Regions from separate parts of the Cytobacillus sp. Hm23 genome, predicted to be linked through region 1. Evidence: riboswitches for the same ligand, from Rfam matches in the RefSeq annotation. Region 1 holds a riboswitch; each other region holds the start of a gene.
The links. A riboswitch is a leader RNA that binds a small molecule or an ion and turns the genes downstream of it on or off. The one in region 1 is predicted to bind thiamine pyrophosphate.
Positions count from the first base shown of each region.

Region 2: linked by a shared signal. The riboswitch ahead of tenA (thiaminase II) and the one ahead of thiC (phosphomethylpyrimidine synthase ThiC) in region 1 are both predicted to bind thiamine pyrophosphate.
Region 3: linked by a shared signal. The riboswitch ahead of tenI (thiazole tautomerase TenI) and the one ahead of thiC (phosphomethylpyrimidine synthase ThiC) in region 1 are both predicted to bind thiamine pyrophosphate.

Region 1 is NZ_JBPXRQ010000026.1:43,192-51,382, forward strand. It holds gene ACSVDA_RS16090 (hybrid sensor histidine kinase/response regulator) at 1-829, opposite strand, end outside; gene ACSVDA_RS16095 (YppF family protein) at 1,288-1,485, shown strand; gene ACSVDA_RS16100 (hypothetical protein) at 1,661-2,200, opposite strand; gene ACSVDA_RS16105 (hypothetical protein) at 2,457-2,624, shown strand; gene thiC (phosphomethylpyrimidine synthase ThiC) at 2,716-4,482, opposite strand; TPP riboswitch at 4,659-4,773, opposite strand; gene ACSVDA_RS16115 (DUF1798 family protein) at 4,851-5,219, opposite strand; gene ACSVDA_RS16120 (hypothetical protein) at 5,327-5,536, opposite strand; gene recU (Holliday junction resolvase RecU) at 6,203-6,802, shown strand; gene ACSVDA_RS16130 (transglycosylase domain-containing protein) at 6,843-8,191, shown strand, end outside.
Region 2 is NZ_JBPXRQ010000064.1:581-7,633, forward strand. It holds gene thiM (hydroxyethylthiazole kinase) at 1-690, opposite strand, end outside; gene ACSVDA_RS23320 (energy-coupling factor transporter transmembrane component T family protein) at 716-1,516, opposite strand; gene ACSVDA_RS23325 (ABC transporter ATP-binding protein) at 1,528-2,997, opposite strand; gene ACSVDA_RS23330 (ECF transporter S component) at 3,012-3,593, opposite strand; gene tenA (thiaminase II) at 3,741-4,424, opposite strand; TPP riboswitch at 4,678-4,784, opposite strand; gene ACSVDA_RS23340 (purine/pyrimidine permease) at 4,892-6,178, opposite strand; gene ACSVDA_RS23345 (hypothetical protein) at 6,674-7,033, opposite strand.
Region 3 is NZ_JBPXRQ010000070.1:5,399-13,589, forward strand. It holds gene thiE (thiamine phosphate synthase) at 513-1,169, opposite strand; gene thiD (bifunctional hydroxymethylpyrimidine kinase/phosphomethylpyrimidine kinase) at 1,171-1,974, opposite strand; gene ACSVDA_RS23800 (thiazole biosynthesis adenylyltransferase ThiF) at 2,255-3,274, opposite strand; gene ACSVDA_RS23805 (thiazole synthase) at 3,271-4,038, opposite strand; gene thiS (sulfur carrier protein ThiS) at 4,040-4,378, opposite strand; gene thiO (glycine oxidase ThiO) at 4,413-5,522, opposite strand; gene tenI (thiazole tautomerase TenI) at 5,519-6,136, opposite strand; TPP riboswitch at 6,532-6,638, opposite strand; gene ACSVDA_RS23825 (YbjQ family protein) at 6,901-7,215, opposite strand; gene ACSVDA_RS23830 (hypothetical protein) at 7,196-7,402, opposite strand; gene ACSVDA_RS23835 (FixH family protein) at 7,581-8,191, opposite strand, start outside.

The DNA.
Region 1 (8,191 bases):
GAATCTTATAGGCCGTATCAATTGAAATTGATGGAAAAAACAACATAAATAGCTTCTCACTTCTACATGAGTAAGAGATTAATAAACATAAGAAAAATAATCCATTGTAGAAATAAAACTTGTTACTTTTCATTTTCATAAAATAAATACACAAATGGTATACACAAAATAACAACAAAACAAAAATAATTGCTAAATCTGTACCAAAAGAGATTAATTGTAACTTAGATATGTCCTCTTGAAGGCCAAATTCTATATCGTCAATGATACCCCCATCATAATAATCATATTTAGATACTTGTATGACTATTTCAAAAGAGGTTTGACTTAGCGGGAAATACTTTACATAAGGAATATTACCGATTTGTTGCGTCTCAACATTGTTGGTAGGCTCCCCACTCTGTCCTACTAAATAACCGTTAATAAACAATTTATGTGCCATGCGTATATCATTAATTTTAAGTCCGAAAAGTTGGTCAGTATGTTTTTCATTTAAAAATACCTTTAGTCGATATGTAGCAAAACCATCTATATTTATTACACTCGTATCTCGTACTTGATTACCAACATTCGGGACATTTTGATAGTTATAACTAAATTCGTTCTTATCTAAAATAGCAGGTTGTAATAGTTCATCTTCATAAAATCCCCAATACCCATTAAGACTAACTAAGCCATCCTTTTTAAAGTTCCAATTGGTAAGGTCGATTACACCTTTATTAGCAGTTGGAGCAGATGGATTAGAATTAGTCACCGGATTTAAAAAGTATAGAAAAAGTATAGCTAATATTAACCCAATAATTATCATTTGACGTTCATGCTTACTCATCTAATTTCTCCTAATAAAAAATTCTATATAAATAACAGAATAAACAATTATACTACACAATATCGTGACAAAAGAATCTTTTTTTAATGTGTATCATTAAGTCACTATTAGTAATAGTTTGATCTAATTTCTATTGAAAACTAGTTGTATACGCGTAATGTTTATGAAAAAAACGACAGCAACACTTTTCTTAAACTGTATTGCTTTTGAAATAAATTAGCAGTAAGAAAAGGTTTTATTCGGTTAACACCATATTTATAAAGGAATGACAGCTAATAGTGTATATATTTATGTGCATATTTTTGTACTTAAAGCAAACAATTTATTTAAAAATAGCTAATTAGAAAAAAATAAAATAAATGTAAGTAATTGTCGGAATTCTCAATATTTAAAATTTTTTAAAAGAGTGCTTTTTCGTGATACCATATAAATAAATTATATTAATCGGAGGGGTTCTCATGAATGTTCAAGAATTGCGTAACCACTTTATTTCTCAAAGGAAATATGAACCTATTGATGGTAATGAATTGCTTGATTTCGCAAGACAAATCTACTTGCATGGAAACCTTCCCATTAGAGATTACAGAAATATTGTACGTCAATTAGAGACTGATGGAGCGCAGAAGCCTGAGTATGTTGTAGATGAAATCGTCTAAACGATATATGCGAGCTGCAAGTCAAAATGGGCTTTCACGTTCATTTGACTCCAGATAATAAAACATAATTGGCTAATCTCTTACTATTCATCTAAAAAACTATGACATCATATTATAAGACATAATATGGAGGGGATACTATAATCCCCTCTATTTTTATCCAATACCTAAGCTACTAACTATCAATTTTCCTAAAAAAACCATCAAAATCAATGAACTGAACACGCTCTATACCAAAAAGCTTATATTTTATTTTCAACTTCTTAATTTCAGTCGTCTTGTAAGATTGATCAAATTCCTCCATTCTTAGTACATATGTCAATACAAACCTTTCTTTATCAGGTTGATAGTCTTGAATATCTCGATATACGGTATCTATTTTCCTTTCCTCATTTTCAGCTAAGCTTCCATAAGATCCACTTACATAAATATAAGGTATAGCTGATAATCTATCACTCTCATTTAATGCTGTACCATCACTTTTTATTATTGTAATTTCTTTTATAATTGGACTACCTACACCATTCCATTTCATGCCATATGACAAATGGAATGCGTCATTATCTCTTAATGATTCTAGTGGAATCCACGTGTGGCTCCATGTTGAAAACCCGCTTTCTTTAAAATCCTTGTATAAATTGATAGTTAGAATCACTCCAACAGTTATTAAAATAATGATCGGCCCCGATAGAATAATTAACCATTCTTTTTTCACCTCACCACTCCATTCCAGTTAATACGTTCAAGTTAAAAATACACTTTTCTTAACATCATTAAAATATATCCCACTTATAGAGATCAGTTCAAAAGATCCATAGGAAATATTTTCATTTTTTTCTTTTTATGGATATTAATGAAGTTTGATCTTATTTTATCATTAAATTCCATTTTATTTTGAATAAAAGTTATATTTATCGCCTTTTTACCCAATAGTAATAAAGATGGAAAACTATACATAGGAGGAATTAAGGATGGGTCGTGGTAAGCATTTTAATCATAAACGGAAAGGTTATAAAAACACCAAACATAAATTCGGACAAAATGTAGCAGCAAAACATAAAGAAGAAGCAGAATTTGCAATCGAAACAGTAGCTACGAGGAAAGATCGTCCAGTTTCAATTCACGTGGAAAAAGAATAAGTTTTGTTAGAAATAGTCTGTTAATGAAAGTTCATAGTAAAAACAAATGAGAAGTAAGCGCTATTCGCCTACTTCTCACTATATAGAAGATTTAGCCGTATATATTAGAGCCTGTTTGCGTAAATTCCTCTGCCTTTTGCTTCATTCCTTCTTCTATCACTACAGACTCATTTTTACCTTGGTCTTTTGCCATATCTCGAATATCTTGAGATATTCTCATTGAACAAAACTTAGGCCCACACATTGAGCAAAAATGGGCTGTTTTAGCACCTTCGGCAGGCAATGTTTCATCGTGATATTCACGTGCTCGCTCTGGGTCTAACGAAAGGTTAAATTGATCGTGCCACCTAAACTCAAAGCGTGCCTTAGAAAGTGCATCATCTCGATTTTGAGCACCAGGATGTCCTTTCGCAAGATCTGCTGCATGGGCAGCAATTTTGTAAGCAATAACTCCTTCGCGAACATCTTCTTTGTTCGGTAAGCCTAGGTGTTCTTTAGGTGTTACATAGCATAGCATCGCCGTTCCAAACCAGCCTATCATTGCAGCACCTATTGCAGAAGTAATATGATCATAGCCAGGTGCAATGTCTGTCGTTAATGGTCCTAGTGTGTAAAATGGCGCATCGTGACAAACTTCTTGTTGTTTATCCACATTTTCTTTTATAAGGTGCATCGGAACATGACCAGGTCCTTCAATCATCACTTGAACATCATGCTTCCAAGCAATTTTCGTTAATTCACCCAATGTTTCCAATTCAGCAAACTGCGCTTCATCATTCGCATCAGCAATGGAACCTGGACGGAGACCATCTCCTAAAGAAACTGATATATCATATGTTTTTAAGATTTCACAAATATCTTCAAAATGAGTATATAGAAAGTTTTCTTCATGATGTGCTAAACACCACTGCGCTAAAATGGAACCACCTCTAGAAACAATTCCTGTAGTACGCTTTGCAGTCATTGGTATATATCTCAAAAGTACCCCTGCATGAATCGTAAAGTAATCTACACCTTGTTCAGCCTGCTCAATTAATGTGTCACGATATACTTCCCACGTTAAGTCTTCCGCAATGCCATTTACTTTTTCAAGCGCTTGATAAATAGGAACTGTACCGACTGGAACTGGTGCATTTCTAATTATCCATTCTCTCGTTGTATGTATATTTTTCCCTGTAGACAAGTCCATCATCGTATCTGCACCCCAACGAATAGCCCATGTCATTTTTTCTACTTCCTCATCGATGGATGACGAGACGGCCGAATTGCCAATATTCGCATTAATTTTCACGTGGAAGTTTTTACCTATAATCATCGGTTCACTTTCTGGATGATTAATATTTGCTGGAATGATCGCACGTCCACTAGCTACTTCATCTCGTACAAACTCTGGGCTCATATTTTCACGTATAGCAATAAATTCCATTTCAGGGGTTATTATACCCTTTCTTGCATAATGCAATTGTGTAACGCATCCGCCACTTTTTGCTCGTAGAGGCTGCTTGTTAATATGTGGAAATTGTTCAAGATTTGAACGAGGATCTGATTCTAAATATCCATTATCCTCTGGCTGTATTTCACGGCCTTCATACTGTTCTACATCATTTCGTTTATTAATCCAGTCATCTCGTAGCTTTGGAAGACCTTTTCGTATGTCGACAGCATATGCAACGTCTGTATACGGTCCACTCGTATCGTATACTCTCACAGGTTCATTTTCTTCCTCGCCAAAAGTGCCACTAGTAGGGTGAAGCTCAATTTCTCTCATCGGAACTTTTACGCCAGCTTGGTGCCCTTGTACATAAACCTTCTTGCTACAAGGAAATGTCATATTTTGTGCAATACTTTCTTTTGTCATTGAAAATTCCTCCTCAATAATATGAATGAATCAACTGTCAGATAGTCGGTCTGAATGAAGTATACATCTTCCAACTATCTTATGAAATTGCTAACCCATACCAACTAAAAAAGGGTTCTCAAAATTGAGAACCCTTTTGTTGAAAGTAATTTATGACATAGCTAAAGTAATAATAAGCTGGTCGAATTCTACTTCCCTACGCTGGTATGAGCCAGATCAGGTTCTAAGAGTCAAAGAACTTTACCGCGCTCTTCTCTCAGTCCAAGCTATTGGACCCCCCTAGTAGTGAACATATGTTGTTATCGTTAATACTATAACACAATTAATATTGTTGTGAATAGAGAAAAAAGAAATTATACAATTTATTATTATTTTTCTTTAAGTTCACTTATCATCGCATTCAATAAATAATCAACTGATTGATGAAGGTTTAACAAACGCTTCCCCTTACCTTCATTATAAAAAGCTTGAACAGACAATGTTTGTAAATTTTCAATAGTCGATTCAATTTGCAATGGATAAATATATTTAGGGTTTTGTTCATTAATCCATTGCAAAGCACTGATTTTCCACATATCAAGAATTTTATTAACTTCATTAGCAAACGGATATACCTCACGATAAAAATCAACTTCAACATGAGTAAGCTCTTTTCTTTGCTCCAGTATATCTATGCATTTATTATTAAATGTCTTTAACATATTTGTTAATTTTATTAATTTTTCGTAATTTTCCATATTATTTTCTCCAATTAATCTACTTAAGTTTCCAGTATTATTATATCAATTCAATGGATTGATTGAAAGGATAGCGAGGGTATCTTTTGCTGAATTTCTTTGTGGGATTAGAGTGCAATGTCGATGATGTTATGGTCATATATATTTTCTATTTTATGAAGGTTATTTGATATAGTTTTAATATTCCTTTGTTGTTGCTCAACATATATACCTATGTGTTCTTCAACATGATTAACTAGCTTTTGATCTATTAATTCAAGATAGTCAAGCAATTCATCAAACACCGAATTCTGCAATTCTTTATTGGTCAATTCCATTTATTTTCTTCCTCCTCGTCAGTATATTTAACTTACTTACAATCATTGAACTAAACATATCTTCCTTTGACTTATACGTTATAGTTTCGTGATGTTAAGCTCTACACCTCCACGATTGACAAAACTAGAAGTAATTCAACAAAGAAAGTCGACAATTTTATATTTGCAACAATTCGACAACGCAGTTCGCATGAAAATAGCAGGATTGTTTACACTAATTGTTAGGAGGTGTTTTAGTTGGCCAAAAATAAAAACAAACAGCAGCAAAATACGCGAGAAAATAAACAGAAAGCAACGGGATATGGTAACCCAAAACTAGAAGGCCCTAATAAACCTGCTACTTAACTTGAAACTAAGAGATGAGGGCTAGCCTTCCCTCATCTTAATATATTACGTGTGAATCACCTCAAATACATGTCCTCATAGTACACTCTCCAATAGTTTACCTCACTCAAAAATTATATTTGTAACATTTTTATACGTTCATTCGTCTAATTGTTTGAGGCTAAATAACGTGTAACAAGAAGTTTATCACTTGCCATAACTTAAAAAAACACCTATACTTTTTTTTTAACATCATTATGATGACACTTTGTTAAAATCGTTACAATGTAGTTTTATTATTTGTTATGATAGTTGGTGAAGTTAGGTGAGGAGGATGAATCAGTGATTCGCTATCCGAATGGTAAATTATATAAAGAAAATCAAAATAAAGATACTAATACCGCTAAAAAAGCTTCATACAGTAATCGTGGTATGACTTTGGAAGAGGATATTAATGACTCTAATAATTATTATTTACTACACAATATAGCGGTTATTCACAAAAAGCCAACGCCAGTTCAAATCGTACAAGTTGACTATCCGAAAAGAAGTGCTGCTGTTATTAAAGAAGCGTATTTTAAGCAAGCTTCAACTACTGACTATAATGGTATTTACAAAGGTAGGTATATAGATTTTGAAGCTAAAGAAACTAGAAACAAAACATCATTCCCTTTGCAAAACTTTCACGACCATCAAATTAAACATATGCGTGATGTAATAAATCATAATGGATTGTGTTTTGTCATTTTACGATTTACTAAAAATGAGCAGATCTTTCTGCTAGAAGCTACCCACCTGTTAAGTTTTTGGGACCGTATGAAAAAAGGAGATAGAAAATCAATAACAAAACAAGAGATAGTGGATTTAGGTCATGATGTCCCGCTAGGCTATAAGCCCCGTATTGACTATCTTAACATATTAGATAATATTTATTTCTCATAACTATGCTACGAATTATTAAGTTGAAAGGTAGGAATACCACATGGCAAGTCAATCACAGTCAAGAACAGCACGTAAACAAGCTGAACGTAACCATAAAAGTAAACAAAAACCTAAAAAAAGTATCTTTCAATTTATTAAGAAACTTATTTTAGTATTTTTTACGTTAGGTATTATTGGTGCTATTGTTGGAGCAATCGCCTTTTATGTAATCATTAAAGATGTACCTCCATTAGATGAACAAGCATTTCAAGCCTCATTCTCTTCAAAGGTATTTGATAAAGATGGCAATGAATTTGCTGAGCTTGGGATAGAGAAACGCACGTATGTAAAATATAACGAAATTCCAACAGTACTTCAAGATGCATTTCTAGCCGTTGAAGACGCTCGTTTTCTTGAACATCATGGAATTGACCCCATTCGAATAGGTGGAGCTGTTCTTGCTAATATTACAGAAGGCTTCGGTGCTGAAGGGGCCAGTACAATTACACAACAAGTTGTCAAAAACTATGTGTTAACATCTGAAAAAAAAATTAGTCGAAAAGTTCAAGAGGCATGGTTAGCATATAAGCTTGAACAAATTAAATCAAAAGAAGAGATATTAGAACTGTATTTAAATAAAATCTTTTTAGGTGGAAGTACGTACGGAGTAGGCAAAGCAGCTGAAGTATATTTCGGCCTTGATAAAGATAATTTAAATGAAATGCAACTACATCAGGCTGCTTTACTAGCAGGAATGACTCAAAGTCCAAATAATTACAATCCTATTAAAAATCCTGAAGCAGCAGAAGAAAGAAGAAATGTTGTACTATCTTTAATGGCTCAACATGGCTTTATTTCAGCTGAACAGGCTGAACAAGCCAAAGCAATACCTGTTGAAGAATCACTGAATGTAACAACAATAGAATCCGAACCTTATGACTCCTTTTTAGATTATGTTATAGAGGAAATTAATGAATCTGGAGATTACGATCTATATTCAGGTGGCCTAGAAATCTATACGACGTTAGATACAGAAGCACAAAAATACACTAATGAGCTGTTACAATCGAATAATGTTGTCAACTTCCCAAACGAGAACCTTCAAGCAGGAATTACATTACTTGATACGAAAACAGGTCAAATACGAGCCATCGGTGGTGGGCGTAACCAAGACGCTGCAAGAGGTTGGAATTATGCTATAGATACAAAAGCACAACCTGGATCTTCCATAAAACCTGTTCTTGATTATGGTCCTGCAATTGAACATTTAAAATGGTCGACATATGAACAAATTAATGACGAACAAATGACATATGCTGATTCTAATAAACAAATATATAATTGGTATGATGGATATAGAGGCTGGATGTCTATGAGATACGCTATAGAACAGTCAGTTAATGTTCCAGC
Region 2 (7,053 bases), on a different contig from region 1:
TATTTCTGCAGCAACACCGTAATAGGCCACTGCCGATACCGCTGCTTTAACAACATCCTGTTCTACCGCTGCAAAAGCACCAATCACTGAAGTGAGTAAACAGCCTGTTCCAGTAACTTTTGTTAACATTTGATGACCGTTGTTCACAATATAAGTCGTCTTTCCGTTTGTAATGACATCACTTTGTCCTGTAATGACAACTGTTGTATTCAATTTTAGTGCTGCTTTTTGTGCTAAATCTACTACATCACCAGCACCTTCTCCAGCATCTACGCCTTTTATATTCCATTTTTCATCAATGACGTTTGCAACCTCAGCAGCATTACCACGTACGATTGCTACCTGTACTTCGTTTATAATACGCTTAGCTGTTTCTGTTCGATACGCTGTTGCTCCAGCACCAACTGGGTCAAATACGACTGGCACACCATGTTCATTTGCTGATTTTCCTGCTATAATCATTGCTTCAATCTCAGTTTCGTTTAAGGTACCAATGTTTAAGACGAGTGTACCTGCTATTTTTGCCATATCCGCAACTTCCTGCTTTGCATATGCCATCACTGGCGATGCTCCAACTGCTAACAACCCATTAGCCGTAAAATTAGTAACGACAACATTAGTAATATTATGCACAAGTGGCTGTCGTTCTCTTACTTTATTTAATGCTGAAACAATACTTGCAATTTCCATCATACAAATCCTCCTCTAATATCGTTTAATTGTACCTCACATCTGTAATTGGAAAATATGGATACTGGTTACTTATGATATAAGCAACAGAAATCATCGCAACAAAGTAAATAACAAATGATATATCAAATTTGGAGAACGATATGTGATAGTAATATGTTCTATTTTTCACTTGTGAAAATCTCTTTGCTTCCATCGCTACTGCAATGCGGTGTGCACGACGAATACTTTGTGACAACATCGGAATAGCATAAGAACGAAGTTTTTCATAAAAACCTTTCATCCCACGCTTTGATTCCACTCCCCTAACTTTCATTGCATAGCGTATTGTTTGAAATTCATCGATCATGATTGGGATAAGGCGCAGGCCAGCCATAAAACTATAAGCGTATTTTGGTGAGAGCTTCAATTGCTGCATCAACGAATAAAAAAGGAAAACCGGTCGAGTCGTCAAAGCAAAAGTGATGCCAAGGCAAGCAAAGGTTAATGCTCGAAATCCTATATGAAGCCCACGAAAGAAGCTCTCTTCTGTAATATGAACAAGTCCCCATTTAAACCACGTCGTATCCCCTTTACCGAAGAAAATCATTGACGTTGCTGTTGTAACAAAAATAAATATAAAAGGGATGAAAATAAGCAATACTCTTTTCAATGGATGGCCAGAAAATAGTATAAACAATATTAGTGTAATAATTGTATAATTGATCATAAAGTTAATGTTATGGATTAATAAAACTGACAAAAATAATATCATCATGGTGATCAATTTTAAACTAGGATTAATTTTATGAAGCCAAGTTTCTTTATAGGTAAAATCAAATTGCATGACTTCCCCCCCTATCTGCTGATTGATAATTCTTTCGTTTGTCTTTGGAAAAATTGTTGAGAAGTACCATCAAAAATAAGTTCACCATCATCAACCAGCCAAACCCTAGTCGCAAAGTATTTCGCGATTTCCATGCTATGTGTAACCATTAAAACAATCGTTCCTTGCTTGCGCCAATGCTCGATTAGCTCTAAGATTGCAAATGTATTCTTTGCATCCTGCCCAAAGGTAGGCTCATCTAACAACACAATTTGCTGTTCTTTAACAATTGCAGCAGCTACACTAAGCCTCCGCTTCTGCCCCATTGATAATTGATATGGGTGTTGATCTCTTTGCTCATTCAAACGAAATTCATGTAACAAGGTGGTCACTTTTTCATCTATAGCATGGTCATCCAGCTTATCTAAGTGCAATGAAAAGGCAATTTCATCATAGACTGAATTTGTGACAAATTGAAATTCGGGATTTTGAAAAACAAATGTTAAGTAATCGGTTAATTTACCTATTTCCTTTACTTGTCTTCCTTCAATTGTATAATTACCTGTCGTTTTTATCAGTTGCATAAGTGAGTGAAGTAAGGTACTTTTGCCAGCACCATTCTCACCAACGATCGTAATCCATTCACCCTCAGAAATATTTGCGTTGTTTATATCAATTTTTACATTTTTTCCACGATACCCTTTGAATTGTGAAACGCTAACAAATGATTCTTCCAAAACAGGTACAGTAGGAATTTGCTTTGTTGTTCTGTCAATATAGTCATGCCAGGCATCAGGATACCATATACCTTGGTCAATTAGCTCTTGTTTATATGTAGACAGCACATACTCTTTAGGACCATCTGCCACGATTTCTCCATGTTCATTAAACAAAATAATTCGTTCGATAAAATCTAATACATGGTCAATATTATGTTCAACGACGATAACCGTTTTGTCACGGCTCACATCTTTTATCGTATCCCATATTTGTTTCGTCCCTTTTGGGTCAAGCATAGCCGTCGGCTCATCTAAAAATAAAACTTCAGGTTGAAGGGCCATCACTGAAGCAATCGCTAAGCGTTGCTTCATTCCTCCTGATAACGTTTGTATTGATGTATGGAGGTCATCTACTTCAAGCTTTACCATATTTACATATTCGCGAATTTTTTCGGGCATATCCTTCCGCTTAACCCTCAAATTTTCCAACACAAATGCAATTTCTTCATCAACGAAAGGCATACAAAATTGCGTGTCTGGATCTTGAAAAACATATCCCCAAGATTCCGGTGTAATAATTTCATCAGCTTTAATAGGTACTTCAATCGAATTTGGAATGATTCCTGATAACACTTGCAAAAGCGTAGATTTACCGCATCCCGAAGGGCCTAGAATTAATACTTTTTCCCCTTCATAAAAAGAAGAGGAGACATCTTTAAATAATAAAGATGCACTCCCAGTAAACTTTAAGCGTAAATTTTTCACACTTGTGATTTCTTGCATGTATAACACCTCAACTACTTATCCAACGCATCATAGTCTTCTTTTGATGCAGGACGAACTAAATTTGTAACACCAGTTGCTTCCAAAGCCTTAACGAGATAATATGCAAAAACACCAGCTATTATAATCCCACTGATTACTCGGAATCCAATGAATAATGTTAAATTCCAAGCTGCTAGATCACCAATATACCCTTTGTAATAATCCATCCCTATTGATGCTACTGCTGATGCAGCACCTGCAAGTGAAGCAATTAAGATATCATAGCGTTTATAACGTGCTGCTGCAAATATTAGTTCTGCAGCTAATCCTTGTAACAACCCATATAGCATTACTTCTAATCCGTATTCAGATCCCATGATAAATTCACCCGATGCAGCTGCCATTTCAGCAATAATTGCCACACCAGCTTTACGAATAACCAAAAAGGCAACAGTTGCTGCTATAAACCACATTCCATATGCAAGCTGATCTACTTGTAACCCAAATGCGCCTATCGTTTCATAGAATGTTCCCCATAATTTGTATACGATTCCAAATACGATTGCAATGACTATTGTAACTAAAATATCAGTTAATTTTAAACCTTTGTTCATAGTTATTTCCTCCTATCTTTAATATCAATCAAAAACGCTCTAAGTTGTTTTCCAAAATTACAAGCCAAAAACGAAATTTTTGCGATTGTCATCGTTTTATATTAGATAAGAGACCTCAGCAAGATTTTCCCACCTGTCTAACATGCTTTATTTGGATGTTGACATTGCTGAAACAGGCCAGGTTTCTTGTGTATATGCCATCTCCCAAAACATTAGTTCATATTGACTACTAATGATAAAGTGCTCCTGCATTTTTTCTCTATCAGCTTCTGTTACTTGATCAGCAATGTCATCAAGCAAATCGATGACTTCTTCAACTAATTTGCGGAACCAATCACCACCATATGTTTGAATCCATTGTTGGTATATAGGTTCAGTTGGATTTGCATGAACAAGCTGCTCTCCAATCTCATAATATAACCAGTAGCATGGTAACAAAGCAGCAATCGTGTCGCCTATATGCCCAGTATGTGCTGCACGATACATATGAGAAGTGTATGCATATGCTGTTGGTGCTGGTTTAAAATTAGCTTTTTCTTCTTCGGTGATACCTAGCTGAACCATAAAGTTCTTATGAAGAGATAACTCAGCTTCATTCGTACCGATCGCGTGAGATGCCATTTGGCTCACTATTTTTAGATCAGTTGCTTGTGATGCTGCTAATGTTTGCACTCTTGCAAAATGACTTAAGTAATAAGAATCTTGTAGAACATAATAGCGAAAGCGATCCAATGATAATGTCCCATCTGCAAGCTCTTTCACAAATGGATGATCAAAGCTCTTCTGCCAAATTTGGTCTGCTTCTTCTCTAATTTTTTTGGAAAACTTCATGATAAATTCCACCCTTCTTTTATAACATTCGCTTCACTAAGAGTAAGTCACCCTTATGATACAAAAGATGAAGTGGAAAATTTCTTGACAGCATATTGCCTATCCTTGTCTTTGTTTTCGTATATAACAAAACATGTTTATAATAAATAGTAAAAGTTCATGAATAAATAGCTTTGTTATAAAGTCATTAGAAAACAAAAACCACTCTACAATAGAGTGGAATTAGACGAATTGGAAAGTATTATCCAATATGTTTGTCATCAATCCACTTCCCTACGCTAGCATTAACTAGATCAGGTATAAGGGTTAAGGCAGCAAAGCCCCTCTCAGCAAACGTGATTTGCACCCCTAGTGGTAAGCGATATTTAATTTCACATACAACCTTACTATACTTTTATTATTTCCACAAGCAAAAGATTCCTACATACTTACTTCAATATTTTCCCTTTTATCCAAGATGATATAAATTAATATGACACGGAAGTTTGTTTTTTTATAACTTGATCTAAAGTAATACATATAACTGTACCTACTACTAATCCGTTATTTATAATTGGTCTTAACATAGATGGAAGTTCATTTATTGCTTGTCCAGGAATAAACAATAAACCAATGCCAACCAATAATGAAAACCCGATAATAAAATATTCTCTATCTCCTAATTGTGTAGATTGGTAATCTTTTAAAGCTAAACCAATCATGATAGTAAATGGGTAGAATAAAATTGCATAGCCGACTGGTTCGGGAATCATAGCAGCATATGTAGTAAACATTGGAATGAAACTAAGTAATATAATAAATACATTTCCTAAAATAAATGGTAAGCGATTAATTATTTTGGTCATTGCAATAAATCCCGCTGATCCAGAAATTGGTACACTGCCTATTGCAGAAAAAATACCACTTAACCATTGGATTATCCCCATAACAAAGCTGGCTTTATTGTAGTTTACAGCTTCATAATTTTTTGTATGTTCTTGTAGCTCTTTTTCTACAACATAAATCGAGGCTAGCATATTTGTTAATAATAGTAAGCCTATCATAATGGAAGTAATAATCATACCGCTATTAAATTGTGGCATTCCCCAAGCAAAAATCTGTGGTACTGAAATACCATTTGTAGTTGGCGGAATACTTTTTCCTAGCCGAAGCACAGCAAACAGCAGTGATCCAATGAGTAAACTTAGTAATACAGAATATCTTCGAAGAAATGGGACACGACTTTTTGCCAATAATATCGTGATAATTAAAACACAAACCGCAGGAATAGCAACTGAAAAGTCTACTGAATCTTGTTTATACCCTACTCCAAAAATACCGTTCATAAATGAACCACTTAGTTGTGCAACTAATAATAATAAATAAGTTCCAGTGACAATTGGAGTAAACAGCTTCTTCAAATGATTGATCAATTTAAAAATGGCTAATAAGATAAATAAAACTCCGCTTAGTATCATCCCCATTTCAAGCTGTTGTAAACCCTCATATGTACCAAGATTTCCAGCTTCAACAATACTTGCATAAACGATAAACACACCCCACCATAATCCTGCTGGACCTTCCATAATCGGTAAACGATGACCTAATACTGCTTGTAATAGACCTGAAAGACCTAAAACGAATAAAGTTCTTTGTAGTAATGTAGCGATTTCTGCTTGGGGTAACCCAAAGGAATTTCCAATAACTATAGGAGCCACAACACTTGTTGTAATTATAAAAATCATCCATTGTAATGATGAAAATAATAACCTCATAAAAAACCTCCATCCTATCATATATATTCAATTCAGGAAATTGTTAGTATAATTACTCATATTAACATACATTCAATTTGCCACAATACATGGAATCATCTAAATGTTGATCTATATCATTAAATCTTGATCATGTGCAACATTTCTAACTTCGAAAAGAAATAATAATAACGCTAACCAATTGAGGTTAGCGTTATAAAATATTAAATCGTTTTTTCTATTTCCATAAGTATGATCATATATTTTAGGATGTATTAGCACTAATTGTTGCTTTTCCTAATAAGAGCAAAATACGATTATTCTAACGTTCGGAGATCTTCCTTAGACTATAACAAATAAACTCCAGTTAACGTGAAAAAAATGGACAGTATGAAGAGGCTTATGAAGCCTCAAAAATTGTAAAAATAGAAAAGATACTTCGAACGCTAGGTTTAAACGTGCTTACATATTAGAACGAAAAGCATGCGAAAACAGTCTCACGAACAGAGCCTATATTTAAGGTGTCTTATCTTTATTTACCTTTGCTCCATACGCTGTTACATATATAAGTGGAATGATTATTTGAGCAAAAGGTTCTGGTTTGCTAAATAAGGCAGAGAGGAATCCGAAATTACTGCTATCATGGTTCGGCTTTTGTTCATAGTTATTCACACCATTAGACGTAAACAGTGGAGTAAGCAAATATAGATTTCTCGCATTAGTATTTTCAATGATACCCTCAAAAATCTTTCCATACTTCGTTACAACCTTTACTTCCTCGTTTAATAGTTCATTCGCAAAAACAGCAGCTTCCGTTTTATTTACAGGATGATACCATTTTTCTTCTACGATGGTCTGGTTTATATTATTTGTCACATTACACCATCACCTTAATT
Region 3 (8,191 bases), on a different contig from region 1:
CATCGTTCTCAATGATTGTTTCGATTCCATTTCATGTCCTCCTCAATAATTTGTTTAAGTATGTTGTTTTAGTGTTCAATTAACAGAAATACCTTTGCTCTGTTATGTTGAACAATAGTTATATATAAAAAGGGCATATCCGAATGATTCCAGATATGCCCTAATTATCCAATTATATTGTATAGCAATATAAAAAGGCACAAACCACGGATTAATTCCATGACCTATACCTTGTGAGAACAATTGTTTTTCAACTTCTGAGATTTTTAAAATTCTCTTAGTTTAATTATAAAAAGCCGTCATTGGATAGGTCACGTTTTTCATTATGAAGTTATTGTTATTGTTCACGTCTACATCTTTGATATCAGTAATGAATACAATTTTCTTCATCATTTCGTAACCCTCCTTATTAATAGTTAAAGTTAATACTTTGCTAGATTATCATTAACTGGCTTGTTCTGTCAATTCTTATTTTTTAAAAAATATGTGAATCAACAAATAGTGTTAACGATTTAATTCATTGCTGAGCTAACTTCTTCAATTAATTTGCGTGTAGCACTCATTTTATCCTCTGCGTGTGTAATCGCTGTAATGACTGCAACACCCTCTGCACCAGCTTGAATAATTGGCTGTATCTTTCCAGCTTTTATCCCACCAATTGCAACAATCGGTACCGAAATGTCGTTGTCCCTCATCTCTTGAATAATCGAAGGTCCATTTACATTTGTCGCATCTTCTTTTGTATTAGTCGGATAGATTGAGCCTACACCTAAATAATCGGCTCCTTTTGCAGTTGCATCTTTTGCTTGCTCAACAGTATGAGCAGATACACCTAATACCATTGTGGAGCCTATTTTACTACGTACATTTTCGACTGGCTCATCCTCTTGGCCAATATGTACACCATCTGCTTGAAGCTTAATTGCTAGTTCAATATCATCGTTAACGAAAAAAGGAATGTTGTGATCTTTACATATCTTTTGAAGTTCAATTCCTAGATCATATTTTGCTATGCCACTTTTTGCTCCAACACCTTTTTCACGATATTGAAAAGCAGTGATACCACCACGGATCGCTTCGAGTAGAACGACACAAGGATCACCTAAACAATCTTGACTGCCCATCACGAAATAAAGTGGTAACATTTCTTGTACTTTTTTATTAGACATTTTAAAGAGCTCCTTTCTTGCTAAATGCCCAATGATTCGTAGGTCCATGTCCTGAACCAATGCCTAGCTCATGCTTTATCGCTGCTTGGATAAAAGCTTCTGCAGTCTCAATAGCCTCGTAAATAGCTTTTCCTTTGGCAATTTCTGCGGTAATTGCCGCTGCAAAAGTACAACCAGTTCCATGTGTATGTCTCGTTTCTATCCTTTTGTTATGAAACTCATAAAACTCGTCACCATCATATAATAGGTCTACAACAATATCGTCTACGTCATGACCACCTTTAATGATTACATTCTGTGCACCTAATTCATGAATCATTTTTGCAGCGTTTTGTCGATCATCCAAATTGTTTATCTTGATGTCTGCAATTATTTCTGCTTCAGGTATATTTGGAGTAATAACATATGCTAATGGGATTAAGTACTTCTTAAGAGTCGTAACCGCTTCTTCTTGAAGCAAGGTAGCACCACCCTTTGCAACCATTACAGGGTCAACAATTATATGTTGCCACCTATATTCAGAAATTTTATTAGCTACCGCTTTGATTAATTCACTTGAAAATAGCATGCCAGTTTTTATGGCGTCTGGAGCTAAATCGGTAGCGATAGAGTCTATTTGTTGAATCGCAGCTTCTACTGTTAATGGAAAGACCCCTTGAACACCGAGAGTATTTTGTGCGGTCACTGCTGTAATAGCAGACATACCAAACACATCAAGCTCTTGAAATGTTTTTAAATCAGCTTGAATCCCTGCTCCACCTCCGCTATCAGATCCAGCAATTGTTAATGCTTTATATACATTCATTTGTACCATCTCCAACTTTACTAGGATGTTCAAATAAGTAAGTACTCGATAATTTCTAGGCTTATCAATGGGAAGGACTTTTTGAACATACACTATTTTATTTAGCCCATTTTATAAATGTTGTTATTGTTACTAAATTAGAACAGCTAATTGAGGGTTTATACATCCTCATTTGGATGAAGTAACAATGCTTTGTTTATCGCTAAAAACAACACTCAAAGCAAAACAGTATGTTGTTTAACTGTATTGGCAATGAGTGTCTTCATTTCATTACATGTTTTCAACCTAAATATTTGTGATATAACGACCTTGCCTCTGATAATTCCTTTGTGCCATGAACGAGGACACGACCATCTTTAAAAATAACGAGGCGATGTTGACCTGTCGAAAATGCAACTAAATATGGATTACGCTCAACCGTACCACTTTGAGATTTCAGTAGATCAGCTACTTTTTCCAAATCCCGATCAATTTTTTTGGGTGGCCGAATTTGTACCGCATCTCTGCCACAAAGAATGGCTGATTTCGTTTGATTTTCATAAGATAGAAATGGATAGGTTCTATCTTCACCACAAGATGAACATTCAGTCTTCTTTACTTTATCAACACTAATTGCTGAATGCTGATTTTTCCAAAGATCAAAAGATACTAGCTTTTTTCTTAATGCAGCCCAGTCTTCGACTAATATCTTTAAAGCTTCAGATGTCTGATAAGCGACCACCATTTGAACTGCCGGACTAATAATTCCAGCAGTATCACATGTCATCCCTCCTAAAGGGATTGTTTCTAGTAAACAATGTAAACATGGCGTGATTCCAGGGACAATTGTATAGCTAATTCCATAGCTTCCAACACAAGCACCATATATCCAAGGAATTTCATATTTTTGCGAAATATCATTTATTAGCAATCTCGTATCGAAATTATCGGTTGCATCAAGGATGAGATCTACTCCTAAAACCAACTCTTCCATTTCTCGTACAGACACATCTGCAACATGTGCATTAATTTCTACATGTGAATTTATCGCTTGTAATCGGCCTTTTGCTGCAACAGCCTTAGGTATTCTCTCTTGTGCATCTATTTCACTATAAAGTTGTTGTCTTTGTAAATTGCTCCATTCAACATAATCTCTATCAACGATTGTTAATTTTCCAACCCCTGCTCGCACGAGGGCTTCAGCATTGCCTGTTCCTAATGCTCCAGCCCCAATAATGAGTACATGCTTGTTAGAGATTTTTTGTTGACCTGTTTCGCCAATCGGTAAAAATAATTGTTGTCGTGAATAACGTTCACTCAACCAATGCTCATTCCTTCCATCGGACTGCTAGCAGTAGCATATCGTTTTTTTGGTATACGCCCCGCCTCATACCCTAACCGTCCTGCATCAATCGCCAGCTTCATTGCTTGTGCCATCTTAACCGGGTCATTTGCACCAGATATTGCTGTATTCAACAATACGCCGTCAGCACCTAACTCCATTGCTAAGCTTGCATCTGTCGGACTACCGATTCCTGCATCTACGATTACTGGAACCGTAGCCTGTTCAATAATAAAGCTTAAATTTAACGGATTAATAATACCTTGTCCAGAGCCGATCGGTGATGCACCTGGCATAATTGCATGACAGCCTAACTCCTGTAATTTCCTTGCTAGTACGACATCATCAGACGTATAAGGCAAGACAATAAAGCCTTCCTCAAGTAATTGTTCAGATGCTTTAAACGTTTCTATTGGATCTGGTAGCAACGTTTTTGAATCTCCAATTACTTCTACTTTTATCATATCACAAAGACCAGAAGCTTTTGCTAGCTTTGCAATACGAACAGCTTCTTCAGCCGTTGCTGCGCCAGCCGTATTTGGTAATAACTTATATTTACTAACGTCTAACTGTTCTAAAAAATTAGGTTGACTTTTTTCATAAATATTCATTCTTCGAACTGCAAAAGTTAACACCTCTGTATTCGATACATCAACAGCTTCCTTTTGTACCTCAAAACTAGAATATTTACCTGTTCCTAAAAATAAACGTGATGAAAATTCATATGGTCCAATTTTTAACATATTAACCTCCTCCTACAAAATGTACAATCTCAATTTTGTCATTATCATTTACTTGTGTATCTTTATGATCCTGCTTTTGTAAAATAGTAGAGTTTATTTCAACAATAACAATGTTATCCTCAAGCTCGAAGTGGTGGAGTACATCTGATATATTTTCTAAAGTATCAGGAACATCAACCCGATCACCATTAATAAATAACTTCATTCTCACACTCCTTTCTTTAACAACATTTGTCCAATCATAGATTGTTATTTTCTTATTTTCTAAAACCGTTGTTGATTTGCGTACAAAATCCAATCTGTTTCCGTAAGTTAGCTGTATATCTGAATAACAAAGCATACGGAAAAAAAACTACATTTAAAAAACAAAGCATTTAACGATCAATTCGAAAATGCTGCATTAACTCATGATCAAGGTCGATTCCTTCAACCAAATCAGCAGTAACACTGCCAGTTATAGGGGCTAGCAAAATCCCGTTACGATAATGCCCTGTAGCTATAATTAAGCCCTTCACATGTGGATGCTCCCCTAACAAAGGCATACCATCATACGTTTGAGGACGAATGCCTGACCATGCTTTTTCAAATTGAGTGTTGATGATTTCTGGTAAAATAATCGAAGCTTTTTCTATTAGACTACAAATGGAACCCGTAGATACTGTCGTATTGAATGTATTTGGGTACATTGTTGCTCCAATAATTATTCTTCCACCCTTTTTTGGAACTAGGTAACAATGGTGAGAAAAGATTGTTTGTGTTAACAAAGGTTTGTCAGTCTTGACAGATAAACATTCCCCTTTTACTGGATAGCTAGGCAATGACAACCCAGCTTGCTTGACAACCATGTCCGTCCAAGCCCCGCTAGCTACAATAATCCGTTCGGAATGGAATTCACCCTCGTTTGTAACAACACCTTGGATTTTATTGTTTTTTATGATTAATGAATAAACATTCGTTTCCTCTTTGATTGTAGCTCCTAACACCCTTGCTGCCCTAAAAAATGCAATCGTTAAATCATAAGCAGATACTTGACCATCTTTAGGTATACTCATAGCTCCTCTGACAATTGAAGACAGTGAAGGTTCATATGCTCTTACTTCTTCAGATGTTAAATATTCAGTTTGTTCCCCAATATTTTTTTGCAATTGAATAATGTGTTTTAATTGCTGCTCCTCTTCTTCACTTATTGCAATCTTGAGCATTCCTTTGTTCACATATCCAATATGGACGTTCGATTTGCTTTCTAATTCCTCGATCGTTGTAGGAAACATGCTCCTGCTTTTTTTAGCTAATTGAAATAGTGGCCCATCCTCAGTTAATTCCGCTTGAGCTGCTAACATCCCTGCAGCAGCACCAGAAGATTTACTACCTAATTGATCTTTCTCAATGACCAGCACATGGTGCCCTCGCTTTGCTAGATGATAAGCGATTGAGCCACCATTTATGCCCCCACCAATAACGATGGCATCATACGTTTTCTTCATGTAATCATCTCTTTCGATAACATTTTTGAATAATCTTTTATTGCTTCTATAGGCGTTTGGGCTAATAATACGCCTGACAATACTGCCACTCCATCTACTCCCCTATCTATCAGTTCAGGAATATGAAATGGTTTAATTCCTCCAATGGCAATTAAAGGTATCGATAGCTGTTTTTTAAATTCTTTGACACTATCAACCCCTTTAGCTATCACTCCTTTTTTAGAGGAGGTAGGATAAATATGACCATACATCACATAGTCAGCCCCTTGCAGTTCTGCTTCAACAGCCTCTTCTAATGAATGAACAGACTTCCCTATGCGAAGCTTTGGAAATACCCTTTTAACATCGCCTACTGATAAGCTATGATATGCTAGCTGAACACCACCTACTTCAGCAACTGAAGCAACATCAATTCGGTCATTTATGACTATTTTATTAAGTGGTACACTTTGTTGTATTAGTTGATTGATCGTTTGATATAAGTCTCTCGCTGACATTTGTTTTTCACGTAAGTGTATAGCATTTGCAAAAGGATGAATCTCACTAATAATCGAAACAAACGTGTTGATTGATTGTGTCCCAGTTGAAATAATATGTAGCTCTTTGTTTGCCATAAGACCTCCTTGTAAATTAATTTAATCAAGTATTTGAGCTTATTTTTTCAGCTCTAGACATTACTCACTAATAAACAGTCGCACTTATAAAGATGAGGGATGTACCAACTTTAAATTTACTCAGCAATCCAAACGGCTCATCGATATTGAGAATTACCCACATACTATAATTAGTGCCCTATCTCAAAAGACGCGATCGTCAAATAGGAAAATAACAATATTGAGATGTACATGTAACCTGCAACAGTCATAAACATAAGCAACTAAAAAACCCACTCTTGCGTAAGAGTGGGTTTACATGTATCGAATGCATGAATATTTGACGTTATTAATCCAATTCATGAATAATATGTCTCATACCTAATTCATAAATTAAGCATGAAGGCAAAGTCATTATCACATGTTGTCCACTTCCCTACGCTGGTGTCAGCCAGATCAGGTTCAAAGGGTCTGGAAACAAGATTCCATCTCAGTCTTCAATCAGACTCCCCTAGTGTTAATATATTTAGTTAGACTATCTCATAGTTCACTACAAAGTTTCCGAAGAGAGCCTTTAGTTATTTCTTTTCATAGTATAACACATGTACTAGATTTCTCAATTAATATATATGACAGTTAAGTGAATAACATGACTCTCAGCTTTTTACAAGTTATAAAATTTTTTATAGTCTTTCGAGAAAAAGAGATGTCCTGAACTTTAGTTCATAAACCCTCATGAAACTGTGCTAATTTATTAAAAGCAACAATTTGACGAAATAAACAAACTATTCAACTACTACAGCTGTTCCGAATGCAATGATTTCAGAGGCACCTGTCATAACATTAGAGGTTTCTAAGCGTAAACATATAATAGCATTCGCCCCTTTACTTTTTGCATCTTCTACCATCCTGCTAATCGCCCGCTGCCGAGCCTCATTCATGACTTCTGTATATTCTTTAATTTCTCCTCCAACAAGTGTCTTAAGACCTGCCATGATATCTTTACCAATATGCTTCGTTTGCACAGTATTTCCTTTAACAAATCCTATTAATTGTTTAATCTCTTTCCCTGGGACAAAATCAGTAGTTACTAAGATCATCTTGATCTTCCTCCTTTTTCTCTTTTAAACGTTCAATAAATAACAAAGTAAATAACAACAAAAAAATTACAAATGCGCTACCTAAAAGAAGTAGAGCTATTTTCATATTGATAAATAGGTAGACATATCCGAGAAGTTGAAAACAAACAATAATGAAAACTAACACATACTTTGTTGTTGTAATCAAATTGTCACCACCTCATAGCGCATAAACTCTAAATAAAATCCCAATCAAACATAGTACGCACAAACCTATAAAAAAGTTCAAATAAATATTTAGTGTCAATCCCCCAATGTTTTCATGCTGTGAAATCGTTGGGAATAGAAAAGGCTACAAACCATTCGTTTATAGCCTACTCAACGTGTTATTCTATTACTTGAATTGTTTCTTCTATATGGTCATGAAGCTCATCCTTTTTCATATGGACAGTCACATTATATTCACCGATGGTTTCAAAGGTTTTTTGCACCTTATATTCTCCTGCATTACCTTCAATAGCGTCAATATAATCATGCTTTTCTTGACCGTCCTGCCAAACTTCAAACTGAACCTCAGCTTTGGATAATGGGCTATTATCTAACTGGAGGTGAGCGATTAATGCTACTTCAGTATTTAATTTCACATTATCCATCGACATTAAATGAATTTTGAGCCCTTCGCCATGATTTGCTTCTTCATGCTCGCTAGACTCACTTTCCATGTTCTCATGACTATCTTCATCTTCCATATCCATACTCTCATTTGAGTCATCATTCATTACGCTTTCGCTCTCTTGCTGAACATCAGCCGAACCGACTGTTATATCTTCTGTGGGCATTGTATGTAATCCTCGTGCTGTAACGTGTGCCGTAACAGCATAAACACCTGCTTCAGCAAAGGTTTTGTTAATAAAATAAACCCCGTCTCCTTTGAGCTTTCCTTCTACTTCCTCTGATTCTTCTTCACCCATTTTTTTAATTTCAAAGGTCACACTAT